Regions from separate parts of the Ornithinimicrobium ciconiae genome, predicted to be linked through region 2. Evidence: predicted binding sites of a transcription regulator. Region 2 holds the regulator's gene; the other holds the start of a gene.

Region 1 (11,107 bases), 1.2 Mb from region 2:
ACCAGCAAGGCAGCCGCCACGACACCCGTCATCACTCGCTTCATTGTTCCTCCCACATCAGCCGGTGCGGCGACGCTATGCCCCCTGGGGCACCGACTTCCGCGCTTTAGCGTAATGGATGCACAGAGAACTCTTGCCGGGGCCATCGAGGAGCACCGGCCACCAGGCCGTGATCGTGGTCATCGTATGTCGCCGTCCACGTCCTGCACGCATGTGATAACACAAACCCTGCTGCAGCATCAATGCCAGAAAGTCACCCGAGCAAGGTAGCCGCCTGGCACCGCATGGCACTGCTGCGTCACTCGAACTTGGTGGCCTGACTGCTTCAACTGCGAAACCTTAGTGGCCACAGATACGGCGCAAACGGCGCCCGTCTTAGTCCCAATGTCAATGCTTCCAGAATGCGCGGCTGCCGTCCCGCTAACCAACGACAGTGCAATAGCCGAGGCGGCAATCCCAGCAAGTGTCCGGCGAACCAACGGTGTCGCAGTCTTGTGAGTGATCGATTGGATATCGAGCATAGTGACTCCTTCGCGAATGAGGGGCCCCGTTGCCCCCGGCGCTAGACTCCCCCCCCCCGACGCTTTGTCAAGCGACCACGGAGCCTGCTGCACGAATGACCCTGCATCTCCGGCCACCCACCTCCATCGACTACTGTCGGGCTCAGCACTCCAGGCGCTGTCGCCGGTACGCGCGATGAGATCGACAGTGTGACCGACGGACGCGCTCGGTGGGGGTGCGCCTGCCTCAGCGCGAGAGAGAGGCGTGCAGAGTCAGGGCTCGGGCGTCCGAGAGGGAAGCCACCTGGTCCACCACTGACCGCAGTTCCGCAGCCTCGTCGGACACGGCGCGGGCCGCCTCACGAGCCGCTCGGTGCAGCGGGTCCATCGCCTCCGGGTGGTCCTCAAAGTGCCGCATCAGCACCCCGATGATGCCTCGCTGCACGTCCATCAGGTCTCGCCGCTCGTCACTGAGCATCACGAAGTAGGCCGCTGTCGCCTTGAGCACCGCAGTCTCCGCGCGCACCCGGTCCGGGACCACCAGGTCGGCGGCATAGCGCGTCAGCACCCCCTGACCGTGCCGCTCGCGGGTGGCGACCTCGACGGTGTGCACGAAGCGCCCGATGAGCCGGCTGGTCATGTCCTTCAGCGCCGCGAGATCACCCCGGGTGCCGTCATGGGTGCGCGGCACCCACCCGGAGGCGAGCAGGCGGTCCAGCGCTCTGGTGAGATCGTCGCCGGTCAGGTCGTCGGCATACCAGCGCTGTGCCACGTCCACGACCGCGGCCTGCTCGGGTGCCGCACGCAGGGCAGCGGGGTCCACTCGCCCCGAGGCGATGGCGTCCTCCACGTCGTGGACGCAGTAGGCGACGTCGTCCGCCCAGTCCATGACCTGAGCCTCAAGACACCGACGGCCCACCCCCTCGGGGGCACCCTGACGCAACCAGGCAAAGACGTCCAGGTCGTCGGGATAGACCCCGAACTTCGGCGTCGGGCGAGGACCGCCCCCGCGAGGCCAGGGATATTTCGTCGCGGCGTCCAGGCTCGCCCGGGTCAGGTTGAGCCCGGCCGAGCGGCCGTCGGCATGGGTCCGCTTGGCCTCCAGGCGGGTGAGCACCCGCAGCGTCTGCGCGTTGCCCTCAAAGCCCCCGATGTCAGCGGCCAGCTCGTTGAGCGCGGCCTCACCGTTGTGCCCGAACGGCGGGTGGCCGATGTCGTGGGCCAAACAGGCCGTGTCGACCACGTCGGCCGAGCAGCCGAGAGCGGCCCCGAACTCGCGCCCGATCTGGGCGACCTCCAGGGAGTGGGTCAGTCGGTTGCGGACGAAGTCATCAGTGTCTGGCGACACGACCTGCGTCGTCGCCGAGAGTCGTCGCAGCCCGGCCGAGTGGATGACCCTGCCACGGTCGCGAGCGAAGTCGTCACGGTCCAGCCTCTTGTGCGCCGGATCCTCGGCAACCCAGCGCTCCCGGTCGTGCGCCGTGTAGCCAGGGATCGCCGGCACCACGGACTCGCCCGGAGAGCGACGCGCACGCCCGGTGCGGCCAGCGTCCCCCGCGGCGTCCTCGACTCCTTCCACAGCCCGGAGCCTAGGCCCCCGGGCGGACCACGCCCGACTCATAGGCATAGACCACAGCCTGTGCCCGGTCCCGCAGGCCGAGTTTGGCCAGCACCTTGCCGACGTGGGTCTTGACGGTCTGCTCGGCCACGAACAGCCGCTGCCCGATCTCGGCGTTGGACAGCCCGGCGGCGACCAGCTCGAGCACCTCACGCTCCCGCGGGGTCAGCGTCGCCAGCTCGGCGCTGGGCCGGACGTCGGAGCGACGGCGAGTGACTTCCTCGATGAGGCGCCGCGTCACCGACGGCGCCAGCAGCGCTTCCCCGGAGGCCACCAGCCGCACCGCCCTGATCAGCTCCTCGGCGGGAGCGTCCTTGAGCATGAAGCCGCTGGCCCCCAGGCGCAGCGCCTCATAGACATAGTCGTCGATGTCGAAGGTCGTCAGCATCAGCACGCGTGGAGCGGGGTCGATCCGCCGACGGAAGATCTCTGCTGCGGCATCCAGCCCGTTCATCTCCGGCATCCGCACATCCATCAACACGACATCGGGACGCAGACGGACCACCTCGCGGACGGCGGTCGCACCATCGGGCGCGTCACCGACCACCTGGATGTCGGGCTGGGCCGCGAGCAGGGCACCGAACCCCTGCCGCACCATGGCCTGGTCGTCGGCGATGAAGACGTTCACCATGCCGCTCACCCTACGACCGTCGGTCGGGTGGGCAAGGACGCCTCCACCAGCCAACCCCCGTCGCCCACTGGCCCGGCGCTCAGGGTGCCGCCCACGGAGGCGGCGCGCGCCGACATACCCGGTATGCCGTGTCCCCCGCTCCCCGACGCATCTCGCGGGCGGGCGTGGCCCGCTCCGCTGGACACCCGCACGACCACCTGTTCCCCGTAGCCCAGCTCGACCCGCACAGGTGCCCCCGGGGCGTGCCGGGAGGCGTTGGCCAGTGACTCCTGCAGCACCCGGTAGAGGACCATCGCGGTGGCCGGTCCCGGCTCGGTCTCCCCGACGATCGACCAGGTCAGGTCCACCCCGGCCGCGCTGGAGGACCGCAGCAGCCGCAGCACATCCTCGGTGCCGGGCTGGGGCGCCTGCTCCGGGGCGTGGTCCTCGCTGCGCAGAACGCCGAGCATCGCGCGCACCTCGTTGAGGGCCTCTCGCGCCTGGCTGGCCACCGACTCGAACTCGGCGGCGACCTCGGGGGTGACCCCACCGAGGCGATACTGCGCGGACTGTGCCTGCACCACCACCATCGACATCCGGTGGGCGACCACGTCGTGCAGGTCCCGGGCGATGCGGGTGCGCTCCTCGGCCAGGACCGCCCTGGCTTGCTCCACCTCGGCGCGGCGGGTCTGCTCCTCGGCGCGTTGCGCCTGCTCGGCGGCCTCGCGGCGAGAGCGGAACAGCCCGCGCAGCAGCAGACCCAGCCCGAGGAAGGCTGCGGCGCCGAAGACCCAGCCCGTCGCCATGCTCGAGGGCAGGTGGGCCAGGAAGAGGGCCCCGGTGCCCAGAAAGGTGAGACCGACCCGAGCCGGCGTCTCCGTGACGCCGACCGCGATCAGCAGCGCCAGGAGCACGAGGAAGGCACTGATCTGCCACGGGAACGCGTGCAACGAGGTGGACTCGAAGATCAGCGGGATCACGGCTGCCGGGATCACCCAGGTGAGCCACCCCAGGAAGGGCGCGACCCGCAGCCAGAGCAGCGGCAGGATCCCGAGTGCGGCAAACATCGGCCACAGGCTGGCGGGCACCTGGTGGGTCATCCCGACCGTGGGCCAGGCGATGGCCATCAGGATCGCGACCGCCAGCCACACCAGGACGGTGCCGTGACGGATGACGAAGGCCAGCCCGCGCGAGCCGAGCCAGCGAGAGGGTCGCACCACGAGTGCGTTGGCAGGCCGCACCGTGACCCAGCTCAGCGTCCGCCCGACACCACGCGCGCCCCGTCCTCCGATCCCCCGTCGTCCGACCCCGCGACGTCCAATCCCGCGTCGTCCGATCCCCCGTCGTCCGACCCCGCGACGTCCCATCCCGCGACGGTCACGGCTGCCCTCTCCGCGCACGTCGCGCCGTTGCCTGCTCATGGGTCGACCGTAATCGCGCGGGGGCAGGTGCTTGTCATACCTAGGGGTGAGTTCTGCCCGCATCGTGGGGGTGAGTGTCGCCGCCCCGGGCACCGCATCGCGTGCCCGGATCTGGCTCGACTGGGGGACCCGCCGAAGTGCCACGGATTCCTAGCGTCGAAGCATGTTCTCCAGCAGTCGCGACACCGCCACTCCCGCTCGCCATCTCAGCAAGATCCCTGCGCCCCACATCGGGACCACGCTGACGGTCGGGGCGGCCCTGGCGCTGTCCACCATCCCGTCACTGCTCCCCCGCCTGCCACTCCCGCAGGGACTCCTCACCGGGGTGCTCGTGCTCCTCGCCCTGACCCTCGTCGGAGGCACCCGGTTGATCCTGACCCATCGCGGCACTGCCAGCGGGCAGCGGGTCAGCGAGCCGGCCCGCTGGCTCGTGGTGGCCGGAACCTGCGCAGTGCTTGCCGGTCTGGAGTGGGTGACCCAGCAGTCCCTGGTGGTGCGCTCGGCTGAGCTCGGCATGCCCGCGCTCCCCCCGACATACTGGCTGAGTGCCACAGCGTGGGCGCTCCTGGTCGTCGGGGTCGGCCTGACGGTCGGTGCCGGGGTGCGCCGACTGGCCCGGGTCAATGTGCGGCGCACCTCCGTGCCCCTGGTCGCGGCACTGCTGGTCACGCTCACGGTCACGACAGCAGCCGCCGGCCCGATCGATCTGCTGGCCCCTCTGCGCAAGACCATGGACCCGCAGCACGTGCTGCTCATCGACTCCCCCGCCGGGGCCTCCCGCTCGTTTGCCCGGGTGGACGAGGCCAGGAGCCCGGAGGCGGGTGCCCGGCTGGCGGTCGATCGGATGGTCGCGGAGGGCGGCCTTGAGCGTGGTGCGATCCTCATCGCCCTCCCCACCGGAAGTGGCTGGGTCAACCGGGAGGCCGTCACGGCGTTCGAGACCCAGCTCGATGGTGACGTGGCCGTGGTCTCCGCGCAGTACGGCGACCTGCCGAGCTGGTGGAGCTTCCTGATCGACCAAAAGCCTGCGATGCGGTCGGCGCGCGCCCTGGTGCAGGAGGTGCTCACACAGGTCGCCGAGCTCCCCGCGCGGGAGCGGCCGGACGTCTATGTCCATGGCGAGTCCCTCGGGGCGCTGGCCGGTCAGGCAGCCATCGCCGACGTCGACGCGTCGGCACTCTGCGGCGTGATCTGGTCCGGCGCGCCGGGCGGGGAGATCTCGGGTCACCCGCGAGAGGTCAGCCTCCACAATGCCGACGATCCCGTCCGGTATCTGTCGGGCGAAACGGCCCTCTCACAGCCGGAGGACTGGCCAACAACCTGGCTGCCGGGTCTGAGCTATGGCACGACGGTGCTGGATCTGGGAGCCTCGCTGCTGCCTGACGCCGGACACGGTCACGCCTATGGCCCGGAGCAGGACTGGACCCTGCCCCTGTGCTGACCTGCCGACAGCTCAGAGTGCGTGCGGTGGCGTGCGCGGCGCGCGATGGGTCGGTCAGCCGCTGCGACCGACGTCCACACCCGTGTCGGCAGAGCGTCGGCCGGTGACGAAGGCGATGGCCTGCCGCGCTCCGGAGGCGATGACCGGCATCAGCGGCCGCGGTGGGACGTCCTTGTAGCCGCCCTTGGCCAGGTCGGCGCTGCGCTCAAAGAAGGAGTATGACGCCCGGTCACCCGTGCGCAGCCAGGACCAGCCCATCGAGGCGACGTAGAGCGGGAGGAACGGCAGGCCGAGGCAGGCCATCCACTGCCGGCTGTGTGCCTCCTCGTGCTCGAGTAGGTGCGGGCGCCTGGCGACCAGCTCGTCGATGTCGTGGCGGGTGATCACGACGTCGCCGACGGTGAAGGCACCGCCTGCCGGGAACTTCCACCGATAGTGCTCAGCCAGATAGAGCTTGCGTGGCCCGCGCCGGATGTCGGCTCCTCCCGCCCTGGCGACCCCCATGCCAAACAGGGTGGAGAGGTTGAGCCAGTTGGCGCGGTGACGGATCGTGACGGACCTGGGCAGCAGCTCCGGCGGGGTGGGTGCCAGCGGGTCGACCGCCAGCTCGGGTGAACTCATGGCGGTCACGCTACCTCCGTGGCATCGTGGAGGCATGTGCAGGAACATCAGACCGCTCAACAACTTCGAGCCGCCGGCAACCACCGATGAGGTGCGTGCCGCAGCGCTGCAATATGTGCGCAAGATCGGTGGGGCTACCAAGCCCTCAGCTGCCAACCAGGACGCCTACGACCAGGCCATCGAGAAGATCGCCGCTGCCAGCCAGGATCTGCTTGACTCGCTGGTCACCTCGGTTCCTCCTAAGAACCGTGAGGAGGAGGCCGCCAAGGCGAAGGCGCGCTCTGCCGCCAGGTTCGCCAGCTGACCGGCAGGCCGTAGGCTCAGACCCGTGTCCGACCTGCTGATCGACCCCGCCGAACTCGCTGAGCTGCTCGCCGCCGAGGACCCCGAGGAGCGGCCCGTGCTGCTCGACATCCGGTGGAGCCTGGGCACCTCCCCCGAGGACAATCTCGCCGAATACCTCGCCGGTCATCTCCCCGGTGCCGCCTTCATGGCCATGAAGCCTGGGCTGGCCAGCTCGCCGTCCGAGGACGGGCGCGGTGGTCGTCACCCGATGCCCAAGCTCGCCGACGCACAGGAGGCGTTCCGGGCTGCGGGAGTCACCGACATACGGCCTGTTGTTGTCTATGACGGGGCCACCTCCCTGGGGGCGGCACGCGCCTGGTGGTTGCTCAACTTCTTTGGCAAGGACGAGGTGCGGGTCCTCGACGGCGGGTATGCCGCATGGCTGGCCGCCGGACTGCCGACCGAAACTGGTGAGCCCGAGATCGAGCGCGGTGACATCGTGCTCACCCCGGGCGGGCGCCGACTGCTGGACGCAGACGGGATCGAGCACTATCTGGACCGGCACCAGGTGGTTGATTCACGCCCGGCAGACAGGTTCCGCGGGGAGAACGAGACCATCGACCCTGTGGCCGGGCACATCCCGGGCGCCATCAGCATCCCCGCGCTGAAAAATGTCGACGAGGCCGGCCGGTTCCTGCCGGCCGACGACCTGGAGATGCGGTTCACCGCGCGCGGCATCCAACCGGACAAGCGGACCGCGATCTACTGCGGCTCGGGGATCCAGGCCTGTCACATGGCGCTGGCGATGGAGGTCGCGGAGGTCGGGGTCTATGACCCGGCCGTCTACATCGGGTCCTGGAGCGACTGGATCTCAGATCCTGAACGGCCCATCACGACCGGTCCCTGAGGCGTCGGCTGCCACCCTCGACGTCACTGCCTCCACGAGTTTCCGCTGGTCAGGAAACTGAACAGTTCGCATTTTCGAGCGCAGCCACCCACTGTCAGTGGTCGCACGTATGTTTGATTTATGGCACAGCAGGCGACTCTGGACAGCGGGGAACTGACCGCTGCCGAGAAGGCTGCGCTGACCGAGTCCGCCACCACCAGTGGCCGGGTGCGGTATGCCCCGCTGATCGGGGCCGGACCGCTACGGGAAACCACCAATGCCGGACCGTTGGTCCCCGACCAAGACCAGGATCTAGTCCCAGAAGTCGGCCACGACCTGGCCCAGGATCCAGCCCTGGCCCAGGAGCACGATCCGACGCGGGGTGGTCCGGGCGGGCCAGCACATGCCGGGCAGGGTGGCCAAGACCGGGGCGCGCCGCTAACCACCTCGGGGCACGAGGTGCCCGAGTTCGTCGCCGGGTCCGCGCACATGATCCAGATGCTCGCCGGGGAGTTCCCCCTCGCACACCTGCCCGAGCAGGGACTGGGTGAGGCTGTCGGCGCCGCGCAGGCGTTGGTCCAGGCCGCCCAATCACTGTTGGCCGCGACCACCCACGAAGCCATCACCCGCGGCCTGCCCGACCAATCCGGACACTCCGTGCCCGACTGGATCACCACCTGGGCACCGTTGATCGACCGCCCCGAAGCCCTGGCCACCGCCCGAGTCGCCGCCGCGATGGACGACGACCGGTTCGAAGCCCTGACCGCCAAAGTCAACGACGGCACCGCACGCATCGCCCGAGCCAACCTCATCACCCGCCTCACCCAGGACCTCACCGACCTCGCCACCCCACAGTCCCTACAAGCTCTGACCGACGTGATGACCGACGTCGTCGAAACCACCGGGCTACGCGACCTGGCCAAAGTCGGCACCGAAGCCAAAGAGCGCCTCCTCGAGCCCGACCCCGACGACAAAGCCGAAGACGAAAAATCCCGCTGCCGGCGCCTGCGCCGGGTCGGGACCATCGCCGGCCTCGCCGAGTGGCAACTCATCCTCGACGACGAAGCCGAAGCGATCCTGCTCGCCGCCCTCGACCCACTATCCAAACCCCGCCCCAGCGCCGACGAGCACGGGACCCACCAACACGACCCACGCACCACCGCCACCCGCCGAGCCGACGCACTCCTAGAAATCATCGGCCGCGGCGTCGCCGCCCCCGAAGGCACCACCGTCACCGACAAAGCCAAGATCCAGGTCACCATCGACATAGAGGCCCTCGCCGGCAAGATCGGTGGCGGTGGCGACACCGCCACCGGACAACGCCTCTCCCCCGGCGCGATCCGCCGCCTGGCGTGCGACGCCGAAATCATCCCCATCGTCCTCGGCGGCCCCTCCGAACCCCTCGACGTCGGCCTCACCAAACGCCTCTTCACCCCCGCCCAACGCAAAGCCGTCCACCTCCGCGACAAAGGATGCACCTTCCCGGGCTGCACCATGCCCGCCACCTGGACCGACATCCACCACGTCATCCACTGGATCTTCGGCGGCGCCACCGACCTGACCAACGCCGCCGCCCTCTGCCGACGACACCACGTCATCGTCCACCGCTACGGCTACACCGCCACCGTCACCGCCACCAAAGTCATCTGGCACCTACCCGGCACCATGACGACCCCCACCGGCCCCCTCGTCGACACCTAACGACCACGCCCCCGACCCCGCCCACACCCACACGGACGGCGGGGTCACAGCCATGCCCGAGGCCGCCTCGGACAGTGGCTATCCACACTCACGCGGACAGCGGGGTCACCACCATGTCGGCACTGCTGAGCACCTTCCGCGCCAGGACCTGCTCCTTCACTCCCCGATCGTGCGTGGACACCCAGGCTGACCCACCGGAGGTGCGGCGCTGGCACCCGTGGTGAGCGCCGCGGCCCGCGCCCGGCCCAGGTTCCACTCCAGGAGATCATCACCGAGTGCAGAGTCAGCGTCCCCCAGGATGCAGCGGCTCAGGTCCTCCGGCAGTCCGTCGGCGATCGTGGGGGCAGCGTCGACGCCGAGGGAGGCGAGATAGTCCAGATCGAGCTTGCCGGTCGTCTCGTAGCGCTCAATGTTCTGTCCCGCGACCCACGCCTCCGGGTTGGCCAGTCCGATGACCAGCAGGAACGCAGCGCCGGAGAGCAGGGCCGCCCGCGGGAGCCACCAACCCGAGAGGCGGATACCCGCGACCAGGACCAGGACGACGAGCAGCCCGAGCCAGAGTTCGAAGGCGTCGACCAGCACCCGCAGGACGGTGTAGCCGTAGGCCTCCTGATAGAGCGACATCCGGTAGAGCGCTGAGCCAACCACGATCAGCGTCAGCCCACAGAGAATCCCGAGCAGGAGGCGCAGCACCTGCCGTTCGCCTCGAGTCTCACGCGGGGCCTTGCGCACGGCGACGGCGATGGTGACGAGCGTGAGCAGGGTCGCGACGACCAGCTGGCCGAAGCCCTGGTGGACATACTCGGCGTAGGTGAGGCCGGTCGCCTCCTGCAGGTAGTCATGACCACCCCACATCGCCGTCGCCTGGGCGATCAGGAAGGCGGTGAAGACGGCGATCACGACCCCGACGGGCACCTGCCACTCCCACGGGCGAGCGACCGGACGGGCATCGCCGAGCGAGACAGCTTCGACACGCGGTGGGTTCAGCGCCAGATAGCAGGCCGCGAGCACGAGCCCAGCGACCATGAACCAGGTGAACGCGCGCAGCACGAGGGTGTCAGCGATCTGGATGTTGGGGAGTATGCCGGACACCCAACTGCCGAAGAGTGCGTCGCCGGAGGCGAAGAGTCCGACAAAGACGACGAGCAGGACCAGGGAGATCGCGGCTGTCCGTAACGCTGGCCACAGCACGTGGTGCCGGCTCGTGGCAGTCAGCGTGCGGCCGAGGAGCGGCAGGCCGCGCAGACCGCTGAGCACCCAGGCGACACCGCCAGCGAGCATCGCCAAGGGCCGCCTGGCGTCGGTGACTGCGGTCGTCACCAGCACGCCCGCGGCCAGGATCGCCAGCACGCTCAGCCACTCTGCCGCCCGGAGGAAGACCAAGGCGCCAAGGCCCAGGCAGAGTGCGGCCGAGGCGATCGCCCAGGGCCGGGAGCGGTGGACAGACATGCGGAGGACGAGCGCGCCGGCGGCGGCGAGCACGAGGAAGGTGCTGATCCCGAACAGCCGGTCGGGCAGGATGAGCGCCCCCAGCAGCCCCACCGCGAGGGAGCCGAACAGCGCAACCGGAGCCGTGCGCAGGGTGGCCCGCTCCGGCCAGAAGCTGCCGAACATCGCAGCGATAACTGACGTCGTCGAGGCGTCACCTGGCACGCCGCCCGGCCCCCCGGTGGCCGACGAAGACGGGGCCGCCCAAGCAGGGGCCGCCGAAGGAGCGGTCGCCGAAGGAGCGGTCGCCGAAGCAGGGGTCGCCGAAGCAGGGGTCGCCGAAGCAGGGGTCGCCGAAGCAGGGGTCGGGGTCATGGTGGATTCCTTCTGGTCGGCGCGGGCGGTGGTTGGGCGTGGAGTGGTGGACCGAGGCGCGGGCTGCGGGTCACAGGGCAGCACGGCCCTGATCAGGGCACCTGTCTGACCCTCGGGCGGTGGCACGGCGGCGATGGTGCCGCCGTGGAGCTCACAGACCCAGTTGGCGATCGCCAGTCCGAGGCCGGTGCCGCCTCCGGCGGAGTCGGCCGTGCCAAACC
Region 2 (11,107 bases):
ACCCAGGAGGTGCTGCGCGGTGAGCTGAACAACCCCAACGAGCAGGACCAGGCCATGGTCCCGGTGATGTCCTTCGCCCAGGAGATCGGTGACGACATGTCCGACGGCGGGGAGGATGAGTACACCTACGAGCAGGTCGTCGACGACACCAACTCGATCCTCATCGAGGTGCCCACGGAGTGGTCCGACCACCTCACCACCCCAGGAGTGATCAGCCCTGGTCAGCCCTTCATCCAGGCAGCTGCCAGCATCGAGGGCCTGGACACCACCTGGACCGAGCCCGGTCTGATCTACACCGTGGTCGAGACCACCGAGGACCTTGAGGGCCTCATCGACGGCCTGGACTTCGCCGCCGACTGCGAGGACGACGGACTTCAGGAATACACCGACGGGCTCTACACCGGCTTCTACCACCGCTACAGCAACTGCGGCGGCTCCGGCAACCAGGTGATGGCCCTCGCGGCCACACCCAACGACCAGTCGTTCACTGCGCTGCTGCTGGTGCAGATGATGTATGACCGGGACGCCCTGGCCCTCGACCACGCCTTCGCCACGTTCAACTACTACGCCGACTGAAGCGCCTCAGCCTGACCATCTCAGGCTCCACCCGGGGTGAGGTGCCGCGCCCAGCCAGGCATCCGGCATACCGCCCCGCTTCCACCGGTCCCGTGATCACGCGTCCACCCCAGGCCTCGCCTAGGGTGGGCGCGTGCAGTGGGACAACTATGACGCCGCCCTGTTCGACCTGGACGGGGTCCTGACACCCACGGCCGAGGTGCACATGAGCGCCTGGGCCCGGATGTTCAGCGACTTCCTGACCGCTCGGGGGGTGAGCCAGCCCTACACCGAGGACGACTACTTCGCCCACATCGACGGCCGACCCCGCTATGAGGGGGTGGCCGCGATGCTGGCCTCGCGGGGCATCGAGCTGCCGCACGGCAGCCCCGAGGACAGCCCGAGCGTCGAGACGGTGTGCGGCCTGGGCAACCGCAAGAACGAGCTGTTCACCGAGGTGCTGCGCAGCGAGGGCATCACCGCGTATGCCGGGTCGCTGGCCCTGCTGGACCACCTCGAGCAGGTGGGGGTCAAGATGGCGGTCGTGTCATCCTCCAAGAACGCTCCCGAGGTGCTGCGCGCCGCCGGCATCGCGGACCGCTTCCCGGTCGTCGTCGACGGGGTGGTGGCCACGGAGCGGGGACTGCCCGGCAAGCCCCGACCCGACACCTACACCCATGCGGCCGAGCAGCTCGGCGTGCCCTCGACCCGCTCCGTGGTGCTCGAGGACGCGGTCAGCGGGGTCCAGGCGGGCGCGGCTGGTGACTTCGGACTGGTCGTGGGCGTCGATCGTGGGGCGGGCGCGGAGTCGCTGCGCCGCCACGGTGCCGAGGTGGTCGTGAGCGACCTCGCCGAGTTGATCGGAGACAACTGATGGGCACGACCCCACCCTCGTCCTACGGGACGCCGCACTACGCAACGGGCGAGTCGCCGGAGTACACCGCCGACCATGAGCGCCCCCTCGTGGACCCGCCGATCGACCCGTTGGACCGCACGCGCTTCCCGGCCGATGAGTGGCGTCTGGTCGAGACGGCCTACTCCGGTGCCGACCTCGGGGTCACCGAGACGATCTTTGCCGTCGGCAACGGCTACCTGGGGCTGCGTGGCAACGTCGAGGAAGGGCGCGACACCCACGCGCACGGCACCTTCGTCAACGGCTTCCACGAGACCTGGAAGATCCAGCACGCCGAGGACGCCTTCGGCCTCGCCCGGGTCGGGCAGACGATCGTTAACGTCCCGGACCCCAAGGTCCTCAAGCTGTATGTCGAGGACGAGCCCCTCCTGCTGGCCACGGCTGACCTGGAGCACTACGAACGGTCCCTGGACTATCGCGACGGCCAACTGCGCCGGGAGCTGATCTGGCGGACCTCCTCGGGCAAGCGGGTGAAGGTCACGACCACCCGGATGGTCTCCTTCACCGAGCGGCACCTGGCGCTGATGACCATGGACCTGGAGATGCTCGACGGGGACGCCCCGATCGTGATCTCGAGCCAGCTGCTCAACCGCCAGGACGGTTTCGACGAATACCACGTCAAGGCGGCAGCGATGGGCGAGGGCCTAGACCCCCGCAAGGCCGAGGGCTTTGACCGGCGCGTCCTGGACCCGCAGATGCAGTGGGTGGACGGCAGCCGAGCACTGCTGGGGTATGTCTGCCACGAGTCCCGCATGACGCTGGCGGTCGCCACCGAGCACGTCCTGGAGACGGAGAACCGGTGCGAGGAGCACCTGGCCGCCGGGGAGGACAGCTCCAAGCACGTCTTCCGCATCGACGCCAAGCAGGGCGTGCCGATCCACCTGGAGAAGTACGCCGTCTACCACACCTCACGCGGGGTCCCGGTGCGGGAACTGTCCGACCGGTGCGTGCGCACCCTCGACCGGGTCCGCACCACCGGCCTGGCCCAACTGCACACCGACCAGCGGGACTGGCTGACCGACTTCTGGGCCCGCTCCGACGTGGAGACACCCGGCCAGCCCGAGGTGCAGCAGGCCATCCGGTTCAACCTCCTCCAGCTCGCTCAGGCCTCGGCCCGTGCCGAGGCGCACGGCATCTCCGCCAAGGGGGTCAGCGGCTCCGGTTATAGCGGCCACTACTTCTGGGACACCGAGATCTATGTGCTGCCGTTCCTGACCTACACGGCCCCGCAGACCGCGCGCAACACGCTGCGCTTCCGGCACCTCATGCTGGACTCCGCCCGGCTGCGGGCCCGGGACATGTCGCAGCACGGGGCACTCTTTCCGTGGCGCACCATCAACGGCGCCGAGGCGTCGGCATACTTCGCGGCCGGGACCGCGCAGTATCACATCAACGCCGACGTGGCCCACTCCCTCATGCAGTATGTGCGTGCCACGGGCAACCGTGAGTTCCTCCTCAACGAGGGCCTGGACATCCTCGTCGAGACCGCCCGGATGTGGGCCGACCTCGGCTTCTGGTCGCATAACGGCGACAAGCACTTCCACATTCACGGGGTGACCGGGCCGGACGAGTACACCACCGTGGTCAACGACAACCTGTTCACCAACGTGATGGCCCGCGAGAACCTGACCAATGCCGTCGCCGCGGTCACCGAGCTGCGCGCCTCGGACCCGCGCGACTATGCCCGGGCCGTGATGCGGCTGGGGCTGGAGGATGAGGAGGTCCACCAGTGGCAACGTGCTGCCGAGGCGATGTTCATCCCGTTCGACACCGAGCTGGGTGTGCACCCGCAGGACCTGCACTTCCTCGAGCGCGAGGTGTGGGACCTGTCCCAGACCCCCAACGACAAACGTCCGCTGCTGCTGCACTTCCACCCGTTGGTGATCTATCGCTTCCAGGTTTTGAAGCAGGCGGATGTGGTGCTGGCGATGTTCCTGGCTGGCCAGTCCTTCACGCTGGAGGACAAGCGGGCAAACTTCGAGTACTACGACCCGATCACCACCGGTGACTCGACCCTCTCCGCCGTGGTGCAGTCCATCGTGGCCGCCGAGGTCGGCTATCACGAGATGGCGCTGCGCTACTTCTATGACGGCCTGTTCGTCGACCTGGACAACCGCCACGGCAACACCCCGGACGGCATCCACGTGGCCTCCACAGGAGGTGTCTGGGCAGGGCTCGTGTCCGGGTTCGGCGGGATGCGTGACCACGAGGGCGTCCTGCGCTTCGACCCGAGGCTGCCCGAGTCCTGGCCGGAGCTGCGCTGGCGCCTCCAGTGGCAGGGCTCGCGGCTGCACGTCGTGCTGCGCTCGGACGAGATCCGCTTCCAGGTCACCGACGGAGACGGGGAGGTCCCGCTGGAGGTGCGTGGCCAGTCCCTGCTGGTGGGCACCGACGAGGTCGTGGTGGCCCTCGAGGGCATGGGCCCCCGCATCGACGGCATCCTTCCTGCAACCCCCGTGATCGGCGCCCGCACCCAGGAGGGTCAGCGACTCATCCCGGCCCACCCACGCACCTGAGTTCGTCGCGGAGCCGCGGACCGGTGCTCTCGGACCGCGTTGCGGAAGCGCGGACCGGTGCTCTCGGACCGCGTTGCGCACCTACTGACCCGTGATTGTCAGAGCCGGTCCGTGCTGGTCCTAGAAGGTCACAATTCCTCCGGAAACCGCGACTGCTGGCCGCGTCCGCCCCCATCATGTGATCGACTGTGGGCATGACCGAAGTAAACGCAGGTGCCCTCGAGGATGCCGGAGACGGTGCCGCGGCCCGCCCTGGAGCCTCTGCGTCGCACGAGGACGCCCCCGCTCCGAGTGAGACTGACCGCCTCGCGGCCCAGGTCACCGGACCGGAGGACCAGGTCGGCATGACCGCTCTATGGCGCTTGACGATGGGCCTGGACCACTGGTGGTTCGTGGCGGTCGGCGAGCAGGGCAACGAGTCTCCGGCGGCAGCTGAGATCGAGGGGCAACTGATGTTGCTGACCTTCACCAACTCCGAGCGGGCCCGCGACTTCGCGGTGCAGCAGGAGATGATCGCAGCCACCGACGACCTCAACGCGATCGCCCTCCCGCCCGCTGAGGTCGTGGCCTCCAGCGGCTCCTACCTCAGCGCCAGCATCGCCGGGCTCATGTTTGATCCGCACATCAGCGGCTTCTTCATCCCCAGTGAGCAACTGCCCGTGGTCTGGGACGCAGTGACCAGCACCCGGGACACCGACGAGGACGACGACTGACGCTGTCTGAGGAGGACACCGACGGCAGACTGCTGACAGCAAGCACCACCGATCGTGACCACCTGGCGCATCGCCGGGTCAGGACCCAGGGATCTCCAGGTCCATGCCCGCCTGCACCTGCCGGGTGTTCATGTCGTTGGCCACCTGGATCTGCACGATGGCCCGATCCATCGGCAGCTCCGGCAACTCCGTGACAGCGATCTGGGACAGCGTCTGACCCGGCTGCACCGTGATTGTGTGACCGCTCGCAGCCGTTGCTGGGAACATCCCGAACGCAGCGATGACCGCCAGCACCAGGGCCGTGGCGACTGTCATCGTGATCGCGAGCCGACCCCGTCGCGTCAGCGTGAAGCCTCCTGCGCCCGGAGCGTCCGTGCGAGCACCGACGTGAAACCCCTCGTCCATGCGTTCCCCGGGCTGAACGAGCCGCAGGTGATCCCGCTGACGCCGCCGCGCCCGAACCGGCTCAAGGTCCTGCAGGTCGTGCAGTGCGATCGCGCTCATGATGCCTCCATCTCCGCAACTCCGAACGCTTGTGCGATCGGACGCATGTTCCATGTGTAGCACAGTCGTGCGACAAAATCGACACGCCGCATCGAACTAGTGTTTGCCTCACTGTTCGAATGCTCGTACGATTGGTGCACGCGACATAGACAACCAGGGACCACTGACACAGCTGCTGACCTGCAGGTTAAGCACTCTGAGGCGGTCAGGAGAGGGGCAGGACCGATGGCAGACATCCACGAGATGCCGGACCGCGACGGGCGGGCGGACCTCACGGCGCGCCAGGAGAAGGTGCTCCACGTCATCAAGGACTCGGTGGACCAACGCGGCTATCCGCCGAGCCTGCGGGAGATCGGGACTGCGGTGCAGCTCGCCTCCCCCTCCTCCGTGGCCTACCAGCTGCGGATGCTGGAGCGGAAGGGTTATCTGCGGCGCGACCCCAACCGTCCGCGCGCCATCGAGGTCATCCTGCCCGGCTCGGGAGAGGGCAGTGTCGCCGGTTATCGGCGCAGCACCTCAGGTCAGCCCGACGGCTCCGAGTTGGTCAGCACCACCGCGGGAGCCGGTGAGATCGACTATGACGAGACCGGCATCGGGGACGCCCGTCCCGAGGCGACCTATGTCCCGGTGGTTGGGCGCATCGCGGCTGGCGGGCCGATCCTGGCCGAGCAGGCCGTCGAGGACGTCTTCCCCCTCCCGCGCCAGCTCGTGGGCGATGGCGAGCTCTTCCTGCTCCAGGTGGTCGGTGACTCCATGATCGACGCCGCCATCTGCGATGGCGACTGGGTCGTCGTGCGACGCCAGGAGGACGCAGTCAACGGCGACATCGTCGCGGCGCTGCTCGACAGCGAGGCCACCGTCAAGACGTTCAAGCGCACGGACGGCAAGTTGTGGCTGCTCCCCCACAACGAGGCCTACGACCCCATCGACGGCGACGATGCCGTCGTGCTCGGCAAGGTCACCGCCGTGTTGCGACGCGTCTGACAGGTCTGCTCGGGCGCGAGCCGATCGACCCACGACACCTGAGGCACCAGCAGGAACACCGACAATCCGGTGCGCGTTGTCCACAGTGTCCCCCGTGCCGGTGCCGCCTGGCGGCCCTCCCCCCTCTCCGCCAGACGGCACCTACAACACCGCAGCGCCGCCCGACCTGGTCGGGCGGCGCTGCCATGTGTTGTCTGTCAGCTCAGAGGACCTGGTGAGGTCGGCTCATAGAGCTTGACGAGGTCGACTCACAGAGCCCCACGAGCCCGGTTGAGTTCCTCGCGCTCCTCGTCCGTCATGCCAGAGCCGTCGCGGTCGGGCCGATAGCCCTCCGCGCCGAACGCCTCCTCATCGCCGCTGCCCGGGTCGAACTCGCCAGCGTCCGCATCGGGCTCACCGCTGTCCGCGCCCTGATCCGTGCCGGACGGCAGGGTCGCGCCGTCCGCAGGCGACTCAACATCCTCACCCAGCGCGGCACCCGGGACGGCGCCAGTGATCGGCGCACCCTGCTCAGCCCCCGGCACCTCATAGGCCGTGGTCTCGGTGTCGCTGGCAGCGAACCCTGCCGCGGCGCCGCCGACGACGGCCCCACCCAGGGCAGCACCGCCTGCACCGCCGCCCGCAGACTCGTCGACGTCCGCGGGATAGCCAGTGCCGGTCTGCGCTGCCGCGCCACTCACTGCGGCGTCGGAGGCCGGGTCACCCGTAGCCGCCTGGACCGTGCCGAACTGTCCGGCATCGACGTCCCCGGCGGCATCGCTGTCGCCCGTGAGAGTCGCCTCGGCGTCTGCGGCATACACGGCACCTTCGTCGACGGTCGGGTCGAGCGCACCTAGCCCACCACCACCAGCTGTGGTCTCACCAGCCGTGGTCTCAGCACCAGCCGTGGGCGGCGCGGCTCCCGCGGTCGTCTCGACCGCTCCGGCGCCACCGTGGCCCTCATAGGCGGAGGAGTGGGCAGCCGGCCGGTCCGACGAGTAGCCACCCCTGTCCACGTCCGTCTTCTCCTCGACAGCGGGGTCCGTGGTGGGCACTGACCACTCGGTCGAGACCGGCTCCTCCGGTGTCTGCTCCGCAGCCCAGTCGGCCTGGGCAGCGGGGTTGGTCTGCTGGTAGTGCGCCTGGTGGGTCTCAGCCCAGTCCGGATTGCCACCTGCGGCATGCACGTCCTGCTCGGCGAGGCCGGACACGGGATCGAGGTCGTCCTGCGCCGGTGAGTCCGCATCGCTGCGGGGACCATCACTCGTCGTCGCAGCCCCTGCTGCGGCACCGGCACCGATGGCGGCGGCGTCCCGGTGCGACGGAGCAGACTGCGGCTCAGCGGCCACCTCACCGCTCCCGAGGTCGCTGCCCCCGTCCGCGACCATGACCTCGGACGGGTCGTCGCTACCACCCGGAGTGGTGTACTCCGTGGTGACCGCACCATCGGCTGCGTCCTCGACGGCGACGGGTGCACCCTCGGTGCGTCCGTCATACAGCTCCTGGGCCGTCTCCTCGCTGCCAAAGGCTGCGGTCGTGTCCGGGGCGTCCGAGTCGGGCTCGCTGGGAGCCTGCGACCGGTCCACCCCGTAGTAGGAGAACAGCGTGGCCTGCTGGCTGTCGTCCAGGTGGTTCTCGGCGTCGACGCGCGGGGCGTCCTTGATGAAGTCCTTGGTGTAGGGCACCTTGATGTTGCCGCCCGCGGCCTCCGCGGCGGCAAGCGGCACAAACGACTCACGCAGGCCAAAGAGTCCGCTCTTGACGCTCACCCACGCTGGCTGACCCGTGGCGTCATCGAGGTAGATCTGCCCGACCCCGCCAACCTTGTCACCGTTCTGGTCGATCACGTCGGCATCAGTGAGGCTTGCAAGGTGTTCGCTGTTGATCGGCACGTGCACTCTCCTTGCTCGGATTGCCCGGCGGGTGCCGCCAGGCTTCTCCCCGAACGTATCCCGGGCAGCAACCGGCCGCCACCGGTGGCCGACCGGTGCCGGCTCGTGCGCTGCGGTCCGCGTGTGCCGGACGGCGCGCCCCGGGAAAGAGACGCCGTCCGGCTGTCACGGGCCGTGGGTGCCGTGGGACCGATCACCCGTGACAACTGTGCCGCACCCGCCCAGGGCCGCGCATCATCCTGGAGAGTGATTGTGCGCCAACTGAGGGAGGTGGTGCTGCGGATCCTCGGAAGGTATGTCGGCCGCCTCGATGGCGATCATGCCGAGCAGATGTGCCTGGTTGACCGCGCTCAGCCGGTCGCTGACACCCAACTTGTCGTAGATGTGGCCCAGGTGTCGGTGCACCGTCCTGGTCGAGCAGCCGGCCAGCCGGCCGATCACCGCCGCCTTGTAGCCGTGGGCCAGGAGTTCGAGAACCTGGGCCTCGCGATCGGTCAGGCCAGAATCAGCCGCGTCGCGCGCGGGCTGCGAGGCGGTCGTGCCTGGCAGCCGCAGCAACACCCCGAGACCGGTGACGACAGGCTGGACCGCACGCAGCAGCGCCAGGTCCTCGTCCGTGAAGTCCTGCCCCGCCCGGCCCACCAGGAAGGCGACCACATCGGACTGACCGTGCACCGGAAGGGCGGCCACCTGCTCGACCCCGAACGAGATCAGGCAACCGGCCCGGGCCTTGGACAGCTCCCAGGCCCGGACCCCGTAGGCACGCTGTGCCGTGGTTGGTCGGAGGTCACCGCGCGCCATCGGCCCCAGCAACGGATCAGAGAGCTGGTCCCGCACCTGGGCCGTCAGGCTCCTCGTCGCCCCGGGACGCATCATCCGGCCGACCACCTGCACGTGCAGCCGTGCCAGGTCGGCCCTAACCAGGAGGCCGACCGTCGCAGTCAGTTCCAGCAACAGGATGTCGATGATGGCGTCGACCCGCTCCTCGAGACGGTCGGGGGCCCGCGAGACAGCCGTCACGATCTCGACGACGACCTCGAACGGGTCACGGCCAGTAGGCACGCCTTTCATTGTGACTCAAGCGGGCAGCGCTGTAAACGGGGTTGCGTCTCGCCACGAGTCAGCCCGTCAGTTAGCGCGCCAGTTGGTGCGTCGGACAGGAACCTCGGTCAGCGACGGCCCAGGGCCCGCACCTGGCCCGAGTCACGCAGCTCGCGACCGACGGTCTCGGGGTCGGCCACCTCGGGGTGTGGCGGCTCGAAGTCGGCCTCCCGGGCGACCAACTGCGGGCTGTGCCGGCGCACGGAGGCGTCCGCGACGGCATACCCGTGGCGCTCGAGGATGTGCTGCTCGGCGGGGCGGAAGGCGTCCAGGTCGGTGCGCATCTGGTTGATCTGGTCGACCAGGTGGGGCGGATAGCTCTCCCGTTCGCCAGGAGCCGGTCCGTGACCGGGCACCCGCGACACCGTGTTGGTGGACTCCAGTGACCAGGTCGCCCCCTGCACCAGCCCCGCTGAGAAGCTGGCCCGCAACCAGCGCAGCCGGGTGGTCTGCGCTCCCGACCCCGCGATGGACAGGGTGTGCAGCAACCGGCCCACGAGGGACCCGGCGGGACGCGAGCGGAAGACGGCCCCACCGTCGCTGACCAGGACCGCCGCGTGGTCGGACCAGACCGGCTCGACCCCCAGGTTGTCGTAGATGCCCCCGTCGGCCAGCTGGATCCTCGAGAGCAGACCATCGCTGACCTCCGGTGCCTCGCTGGGGTCAGGAACCCCTCCCTGGAGGGCAAGGGTGCGACCGTCCAGCTCCATCGGTGGGAAGAACGGTGGGTAGGCGCAGGACGCGGCCACCGCATCGGCGATCCGCGGCCCGGGAGGCGGCGCGGCATGCCCCAGCCGGTAGTCACCGATCCGGCCGCGCGGGGTCACCGAGCGGGAGTCCGCGAAGACCCAGCTCACGCCATAGCCGATCTCGGTCGCTGACGTGAGGATCACGGGGCCGGAGCGGTCGGTGTAGCGCAGGTCGCTCCCCCACCAGGGCACCAGCTCGGTCAGCTGCTGGGCCAGGCTCTCGACGCTGGCGTCCGGACGAGTCCACCCGCTCGGGCGAAGTCGGGAGAGCAGCGCCGGGGTGCGCACGTTGCGACCGGTCAGCCTCCGCAGCGGCTCGGCCACGCACTCCTCAAAACCTCCCACCTGGGCCGGCTCGCCCTGTGGGTCCGGCCAGGTCAGGCGGGGGTCGGCCAGCAGGTTGGCCACGATGGCCCCGCCCGAGACCGCGCTGATCGTGCGCAGCCGACCGAGTATGCCGAGCTCGTTCAGTCTGCGCTTGGCCCCCAGGTGGAACAGGGCGGCGCGGAAGCCGCCGCCGGACAAGCACAGGGCCGACCCGCTGCGCGGCCCCGGCGCCGACGGGCCGTGATGCGCGGTAGCCCGCGCGGCGTCCATCTGGGCCGACTGCGGATCCCCCGGTGTCACCGGGCCGTGGGGCTGGTGCTGCAGCACCCCCTCAGGGAAGCGGGGCCGCGTGACCAGAGGGTGAACAGCATGCCGACCCGCAGGTGACCAACAGGCGAGGGTGCAGCGACCGCACTGGTCAGGCGCAGGCGACAACCGGCCGGACGGTGCGGTCCTGGGTCACGCGAGCGCCGCGACCACCGGCCGTGCGGTGGTGCGGTGGTGCGGTCCTCGGTCACCCCAGCGCGTCGATGACCAGGTCGACGTCGTCGTCGGTGTTCCAGACGTGGAAGGAGAGCCGGACGCGGCCCGCTCGACTGGCGCAGCGCACTCCGGCGGCCTCCAGTTGCGCGATCCGTGAGCCGTCACCGTCCTCCAGAGTGACCACGGGTCGGGCACACGTCTCCAGGCCCAGTCGCTCACGCAGGGCATTGGCCAGGCGCACGTCGTGCTCGCGCACCTGGACAAGGTCCAGCTGCGCGAAGGTCTCTGCGGCCGCTGCGGCGCCGACCCAGCACAGCCAGGCCGGCGAGACGTCGAAGCGTCGCGCGTCCCGGGCCAGCGACATCTGCGGTCCGTAGACGGACTCCCAGAC

What was found. Region 2 encodes LexA, which represses DNA repair genes until DNA is damaged. Its sites were predicted from a motif close to TCGAACANNTGTTCGA; they were not measured.
Region 1: the regulator LexA is predicted to act here: its motif matches at 7,505-7,520, upstream of FNH13_RS12335 (HNH endonuclease signature motif containing protein).

Annotation. Positions count from the first base shown of each region.
Region 1 is NZ_CP041616.1:2,677,801-2,688,907, forward strand. Features, by position in the region: gene FNH13_RS12295 (hypothetical protein) at 1-44, opposite strand, end outside; gene FNH13_RS12300 (deoxyguanosinetriphosphate triphosphohydrolase) at 748-2,079, opposite strand; gene FNH13_RS12305 (response regulator) at 2,090-2,749, opposite strand; gene FNH13_RS12310 (sensor histidine kinase) at 2,755-4,149, opposite strand; gene FNH13_RS12315 (alpha/beta-hydrolase family protein) at 4,313-5,590, shown strand; gene FNH13_RS12320 (hypothetical protein) at 5,645-6,211, opposite strand; gene FNH13_RS12325 (DUF2277 domain-containing protein) at 6,246-6,515, shown strand; gene FNH13_RS12330 (sulfurtransferase) at 6,540-7,403, shown strand; gene FNH13_RS12335 (HNH endonuclease signature motif containing protein) at 7,524-9,083, shown strand; gene FNH13_RS12340 (DUF4153 domain-containing protein) at 9,240-11,107, opposite strand, start outside.
Region 2 is NZ_CP041616.1:1,442,001-1,453,107, reverse strand. Features, by position in the region: gene FNH13_RS06725 (S1C family serine protease) at 1-576, shown strand, start outside; gene FNH13_RS06720 (HAD family hydrolase) at 710-1,429, shown strand; gene FNH13_RS06715 (glycoside hydrolase family 65 protein) at 1,429-3,984, shown strand; gene FNH13_RS06710 (hypothetical protein) at 4,179-4,697, shown strand; gene FNH13_RS06705 (hypothetical protein) at 4,776-5,201, opposite strand; gene lexA (transcriptional repressor LexA) at 5,427-6,185, shown strand; gene FNH13_RS19230 (PRC-barrel domain-containing protein) at 6,434-8,056, opposite strand; gene FNH13_RS06690 (response regulator transcription factor) at 8,291-9,118, opposite strand; gene FNH13_RS06685 (patatin-like phospholipase family protein) at 9,226-10,560, opposite strand; gene FNH13_RS06680 (aminotransferase class V-fold PLP-dependent enzyme) at 10,748-11,107, opposite strand, start outside.